Regions from separate parts of the Mesorhizobium sp. B2-6-2 genome, predicted to be linked through region 1. Evidence: predicted binding sites of a transcription regulator. Region 1 holds the regulator's gene; each other region holds the start of a gene.
The links. Region 1 encodes LexA, which represses DNA repair genes until DNA is damaged. Its sites were predicted from a motif close to TGTTCNNNNTGTGTTCNG; they were not measured.
Positions count from the first base shown of each region.

Region 2: a site for LexA is predicted at 903-920, ahead of rhuM (RhuM family protein). Genes of this name have one in related genera too.
Region 3: a site for LexA is predicted at 1,363-1,380, ahead of FJ419_RS08210 (UvrD-helicase domain-containing protein). Genes of this name have one in related genera too.

Region 1 is NZ_VFUG01000008.1:99,318-101,587, forward strand. Features, by position in the region: gene kynU (kynureninase) at 1-624, opposite strand, end outside; gene lexA (transcriptional repressor LexA) at 1,059-1,793, shown strand; gene FJ419_RS17780 (ComEC/Rec2 family competence protein) at 1,830-2,270, opposite strand, start outside.
Region 2 is NZ_VFUG01000028.1:26,066-28,335, forward strand. Features, by position in the region: gene rhuM (RhuM family protein) at 1-879, opposite strand, end outside; gene FJ419_RS29275 (TraB/GumN family protein) at 1,486-2,270, opposite strand, start outside.
Region 3 is NZ_VFUG01000003.1:30,191-32,460, reverse strand. Features, by position in the region: gene FJ419_RS08215 (glucose/quinate/shikimate family membrane-bound PQQ-dependent dehydrogenase) at 1-1,237, opposite strand, end outside; gene FJ419_RS08210 (UvrD-helicase domain-containing protein) at 1,421-2,270, shown strand, end outside.

The sequences.
Region 1 (2,270 bases):
CAGCGCACCCGCCGTGTGGCAGAGGTCCCACACGATCAACGCCCCGGCTTCATGGGCCTTGCGGGTGAGCGCCGCCATGTCGCGCAGCCGGCCGGATTTGTAGTTGACGTGGTTGACCAGGATGACGGCGACGCGATCGTCGATCAGCTCTTCTATCGTCGGGGCATCGGCGCCTTCGAGCCGCAGCACCGTGCCGGGCAGCGTCGATGCGACCCCTTCCGCCATATAGAGGTCGGTCGGAAAGCTGTCGGCCTCGGCAACGATCACCGAACGCTCGGGCCGCATCGCAAGTGCCGCATGCAGGACCTTGTAGATGTTGATCGAAGTCGTGTCGCAGACGACCGTCTGGCCGGGTTTCGCGCCGATCAGGCGCCCGAGCTGGTCGCCCAGCTCGATGGGCATATCGAACCAGCCGGCGGTGTTCCAGGCGCGGATGAGATCGCGCGCCCATTCCTGCCTCGCGGCAGTCTCGATCTCGTTGAAGACGTCGATCGAAGCTGCGCCCAGCGAATTGCCGTCGAGGTATATGACGCCTTCCGGCAAGACGAAGCGATCGCGCATGGCGCGCAGCGGATCCGCGGCATCCATCGCCTCGACTTCGGCGAGATCAGGAATTCCCCTCATTGTGCTGCCGCCTCCATTTCGACCTGGTCAAGGGGGTTGTCTCACCACCGTCGGCGACAGGGCAAGAACCTTTGGTCCTATGTTAGCTGGTCCATAGACGGCGAAGACCATGGATCGGAATCATTGCCAAGGTTGGCATTTTGGGTTCGTTTCGTTCACGGTGCGGCACGCTTGCGCAGGAACCGGCGGGATCCTATCCGCGGCTTCGTGATGGTGTCGGCTCTTGTTTCAGCTTAAGGAGGCTCCAAAATATGAGCGGAATCAACGCCGCTACCCCAACCGGGGCGGCCAAGGCGTCACCGGATGCGACATTGTTTCGGCGGCCTTAACAAATTCACTAAACTTTAAACGGTTGCGGAACACAACTGGAACAGATAGTGTTTGTTCTGGGTTTGTTTTTCTGATTCTGGGTTCAGAACCCGTGGGGGCCGCCGATGCTGACGCGCAAACAACATGAACTCCTGATGTTCATCCATGAACGCCTGAAGGAGAGCGGGATTCCTCCATCATTCGATGAGATGAAGGAGGCGCTCGACCTTGCCTCCAAATCCGGCATCCACCGGCTGATCACGGCGCTGGAAGAACGCGGCTTCATTCGCCGGCTGCCGAACCGGGCGCGCGCGCTGGAAGTGCTGCGCCTGCCCGACTCGATCGCGCCTGGCCTGAATGCCGCGAAGAAGTTTTCGCCGAGCGTCATCCAGGGCGGCCAAGGCAATCTCAACCGCCAGGTCAAGCCGGCGGCGCCATCGCGCACCCCGACGCCAAGCAATGACGACGAGGCCGCGGCGGCCGTATCCATTCCGGTGATGGGCCGCATCGCCGCCGGCGTACCGATTGACGCTATCCAGCACCAGACGCATTCGATCTCGGTGCCGCCGGACATGATCATGGGCGGCGAGCATTATGCGTTGGAGGTCAAGGGCGACTCGATGATCGAGGCCGGGATCTTCGACGGCGATACCGTCATCATCCGCAATGCCAACACGGCAAGCCCGGGTGAGATCGTGGTGGCGCTGGTCGACGATGAGGAGGCGACGCTTAAGCGTTTCCGCCGCAAGGGTGCTTCGATCGCGCTCGAGGCCGCCAATCCGGCCTATGAGACCCGGATCTTTGGACCGGACCGGGTCAAGGTTCAGGGCAAGCTCGTGGGACTTATCCGCCGCTACTGAGCAGAACTGGCCGGCCTTCTTCGCCCGGACGACAATCTATTGGGCCGGTGCGGCTGCTGGTTTTTCCGGCTGCTTATAGGGCGCCAGTCCCCTCGCCTCGCGCGTGTATTTCCGCTGCTCGTGCCAGGGCCGGTATGGTTCTACGACTGCGTAGCGGACGGTGGGCCGCGCGGTTGCCGATTGCGGATCGAAGAAAACGGCGGCGCTGCCGTCGCGCGCCAGCTGCCGCTTGGTAACGACGAGCACACGCGGATCGGGGCATGGGTTATAGGCCGTGGCGTCGTTGATGACGATGAGGTCGGCGAAACCGCAGGCTGGCCGGGCGGCGTCGCGGGTCTCGGCGAGCGCGACGATCGCGCCGGAAGGATGCCGGCCGATGCAGAGATCGCCGCTGCAGTAGAAGGGCGAGCCGGGCGGCAGGTCGACGGGATCGGCAATGTCCAGCGTATCTTTGGCGAACCTTTCCGGCGGTACGAC
Region 2 (2,270 bases), on a different contig from region 1:
GCCGCCGGATCGCAGGACTGTTCGCCCAAGCTGACGCAACTGTTGGTCGAGAAGGGTCTGCGCATCCTGCATCACGACAAGCCTGCCCATGTCGAGCTGGTCTTCGAATATGTCGAGCAAGATGGTCGTGAGCCGGTTTAGCTCTTTGATCTCGCCTTCAGCGAGATAGTTCTTCGAAACGGCGACATCAGTCTTTCTAATGTTGTCGTTTGGCCACGACCGTAAGCCCATGTTTTCAAATTGGTAGTTTGCCCTGGCGGCGATTATTTCCGCGGGCGTCTGCGATGTGACCGCGTAGACCAGCTTGGCTTGCGTCCGTTGATAGAACTCGCGCGCCGCTTCGGTGGTGCCGTCGTAGTCCTGGCACATGGCGCAAATGCTGCGCAGCTCGCGGTAGATGTTCGCCTCGTCGGAACGAATGTCACGGATTATCTCACGTAGCTCAGCGACCCGATCTGCACTCTCGGGACGCTTTAGACGTGGAGAATCGACAATGAATCCCTTCTTGGCGAACTGGACCAGGATGCCCGTGGCCCAGCGACGGAAAAGAGTGGCCTGGGTCGATGACACCCGATAGCCAACCGAGATCACCATATCCAGGTTGTAGACAGCGACCGGCCTGCCCAGACTTATGTGCACTTTTTGCACAGAAGTCGCTTCGTCGAGTTCCCCCTCCTCAATTACATTGTTGATATGCCGCGTGATCGTGGTGCGATCCCGCCCAAATAGGTCGGCAATCTGCGCCTGCGTCATCCACAGGGTGTCACCTTCGAAGCGGATATCGAGCTGAATGCCTTTTTCGGTGCTGTAGACGAGAAACCGATCGCCAGTCTCTTCGTCTTCTACCAGATGTACCGGTTCATTTTCATCATCAGTCATAAGGATGCCCGACTCGGTTGCACGAGAACATTATAGCAACTTCCGCTACCGAACACCCGGTCATGCCACCATTCTCCGCGATTTGCCTGCCCCAACCAAAACGGCCCGCCTCTCGGCGGGCCGTTCATCTTCAAGCTGTTGCCAGGTTACTGAGCCGGCGCAGGTGCCGGGGCTGGCGCAGGGGTGGGCGCGGGCGCGGGCGCAGGTGCCGGAGCTGGCGCGGGAGCCGGGGCAGGCGCCGGAGTTGGCTCAGGCGCCGGAGCAGGCGTTGCAGGGGCCGGAGCCGGCGTGCTGGCGGCCGGCGGCTCAGCCGGGGCGGGCGCATGCTCGCCGCCGCTTCTGCCAAAGACATAATACGCAACCACGGCCAGGATAATGACAACAAGGGCGATCAGCCATCCGCTGCCGCCACCACCGCCACTCGAGGTGGGAGGCGTGCTCGAAGGGGTGAACGGGTCGTTAGGGTTCGCCATGAAACGTGTCCTCCTTGGATGAAAGTCATCAAAATAACAGCCATCAACGCGCTGAGCCCGCATCGGGTTTCACGCGGACGGACGGAAAGCGCTGAAAAACCGGCGTTTTCAGGTCCGCCAGCCGCCAGACGACTCAGTTGACGGCGGTAACAATATACCCTGCCTTGCGAAAATCCTCGACCAGTCCTTCCGAACCGGGCAGATGCATGGCGCCGACGGCCATGAAGACGTTGCCCTTGGTCAATATCGGCCCGGCATGCGCCGCCATCACCTTGTTGCGGCTGGTGATCATGGTCTGCTCGAAGGCGGCATAGCCGGCCTTGTCGTCCGCCGTCTCCGGCAGCACGGCGCGGAACAGCGGCCAGAACATGCCGACCTCGCCACGCTGGTAGAGCACGATCATCGTCTCGTTGACGTCGTTCACCTTGTCGCCGAGCTTCATCGTCTCGACCAGGCTCTTCATGTGGAATTCGATCGGCAGCGAGGCCATGGCGCGCAATTGATCGACGGCGGTTTCGAGCCCTTCGACGTCCTTTCCCGAAGCCTTGGCGTCCGAGGCAAGCTTGACGTCCAGCACGAGTTCGCCGGCGCTCTGGCGCGCCACCTCGCAGGCCGGCAACGCCATCATCGCCGACAGGATCCACGGCTTCATCTTGGCGACCGTCGCCGGCGGGATGCCGCGCGCGTCGAGCCCCTTGTCCAGCGCCGCCGCATCGTCCGGCGACAACAGCGACGACAGGGTGGTGTTGTCGGTGAACATCATCAGGCCGGGTTCGCTGGCCATCGCGGCCATGATCTTGGTCTTGTCCATTGCGTCGGTGGTTTCAATGACGATTGTGCCGGCGCCGTCATAGGCTTTCTGCGCCGCTGCCGGCAGCGTCGTGACGCGCGTATCCGTCATGTGCATGGTGCCGAACA
Region 3 (2,270 bases), on a different contig from region 1:
GGTCCGGCGTCTGGTTGCCGAGCGGAACGTAGAGCAGTCCCAGCTTCTCGTCGGCGCTCGCCGTCGACCACATATTGGGCGAGTTGTGAGTGTAGGTTTGCCCGGCGGGCAGCGGCGTCGTCACATCGGGATTGCCGGAATCCCAGTTCCACAACAGCGCGCCGGTGCTGGCGTCAAAGGCGCGGATGACGCCGGACGGTTCCTCGGTCGAATAATTGTCGTTGACCGCGCCGCCGACGATGATCTTGCCGCCGACGATCAGCGGCGCCGACGTCGAATAATAATAGCCCGACTTCGGATAGGGCATGTTGGCCATCAGGTTCAGCGTGCCGCCCTCGGCGAAGGACGGACACACCTGCCCGTTCGCGGCGTCGAGCGCGATCAGCCGGGCGTCGGAGGTCGGCAGGTAGATGCGCGCGGCGCAAGGCTGGCCGGAGGCGATCTTGGCGTCGGCATAATAGGACACGCCGCGGCAGGTCTGATGCTGGCGGTTGGGGTCGAGCTTGATCTTCGGATCGTAGCGCCACTTCTCCTTGCCGCTCGCGGCATCGATGGCGATGGCGAAATTATGCGGCGTGCAGATGAACAGCGCGTCGCCCACCTTCAGCGGCGTCACCTGATAGGTCGTCTCGCCGATATCGTCGGGGCCTTTCACGTCGCCGGTGCGATAGGTCCAAGCAGGCTGCAGCTTGGCGACGTTGTCAGGCGTGATCTGGTCGAGCGGCGAATAGCGCTGGCCGAAGGGCGTGCGGCCGTAGAACTGCCACTCGCCGGCCGGCATGTCGCCGCCGAGATTGGCGGCCGTCGCCGCCTTTTCGGTGCCCAGCGTGCCGCCGATATCCATGGGATCGGCGGTCATCGAATAACCGGCGACCGCGAGCGAGGCAAGCACGGCCAGGATCAGCGGCGCGCGTCCGTCCGGCCCGAGCAGCCCCCGCCTTGCCCACGGCGTCAGCAGCCACAGGGCGATGAGCACGATGACGCCGCCGCGCGGGCTGAGCTGCCACCAGTCGAAGCCGATTTCCCAGACCGCCCAGGATAGCGTGGCCAGTACGAACAGCGCGTAGAGCCAGAGCGAGGTCGACCTGCGCCTGAACAGCAGCCAGGCGGTGATCAGGAAGACCAGGCCGGCGATCAGGTAGTACCAACTGCCGCCCAGCGCGATGAGCCAGATGCCGCCGCCGCCGAGAATGAGACCGATGAGGAAGAGGACGAGGGAGGTGATGGTGACAGCCAAGACGGTGCTCCTTCGACTGTTGCGCCTTCGCGGCCGCTTTCAGGCGACGGCGAGCCGTCCCTGCCCTGCCGGCAGCTTTCCCTCACCCGCTCCGGCTGTCAAGTTGCGGCCAGACACGCGAAAACTAGAACAAAACGTAGACAGTTCTGGTCTTTCGCTGCCGAATCACTACATTCGGGAGCGATGTCGGGCTTTTCCGAGGACATGCCTTTTTTCGATGAACCGAATGCGCGGCCCGCTGCGGCCCCATCCGGCATAGCCGCGCGCGCCATGGCCGCCCGCAGCGGCCAGAACGGCGTGCCCGATTATCTCAAGGGCCTGAACCCGGAGCAGCGGCTCGCCGTCGAGACGACCGAAGGCCCGGTTCTGGTGCTGGCCGGCGCGGGCACCGGCAAGACGCGGGTGCTCACCACGCGCATTGCCCATCTCCTTGCCACCGGCAGGGCCTTTCCCTCGCAGATCCTGGCCGTCACCTTCACCAACAAGGCCGCGCGCGAGATGAAGCAGCGCATCGGCATCCTGATCGGCGAAGGCAATGTCGAGGGCATGCCTTGGCTCGGCACCTTCCACTCGATCGGCGTGAAGCTGCTTCGCCGCCACGCCGAGCTTGCCGGGCTGAAATCGGATTTCACCATTCTCGACACCGATGACGTGGTGCGGCTGATCAAGCAACTGATCCAGGCTGAGGGGCTGGACGACAAGCGCTGGCCGGCCAAGACCTTCGCCCAGATGCTCGACAACTGGAAGAACAAGGGCCTTGGCCCCGATGAAATCGCGGAAGGCGATGCGCGCAGCTTCGGCAACGGCAAGGGCCGCCAGCTCTACAAGGCCTACCAGGAACGGCTGCAGACGCTGAACTCCTGCGACTTCGGCGACCTGCTCTACCATCCGATCCGCATCTTCCGCGCCTATCCGGATGTGCTGAAGGACTACCACCGCAAGTTCAAATACATCCTCGTCGACGAATACCAGGACACCAACACCGCGCAGTACATGTGGCTGCGGCTTCTGGCGCAGAGGCCCAATTCTGGGC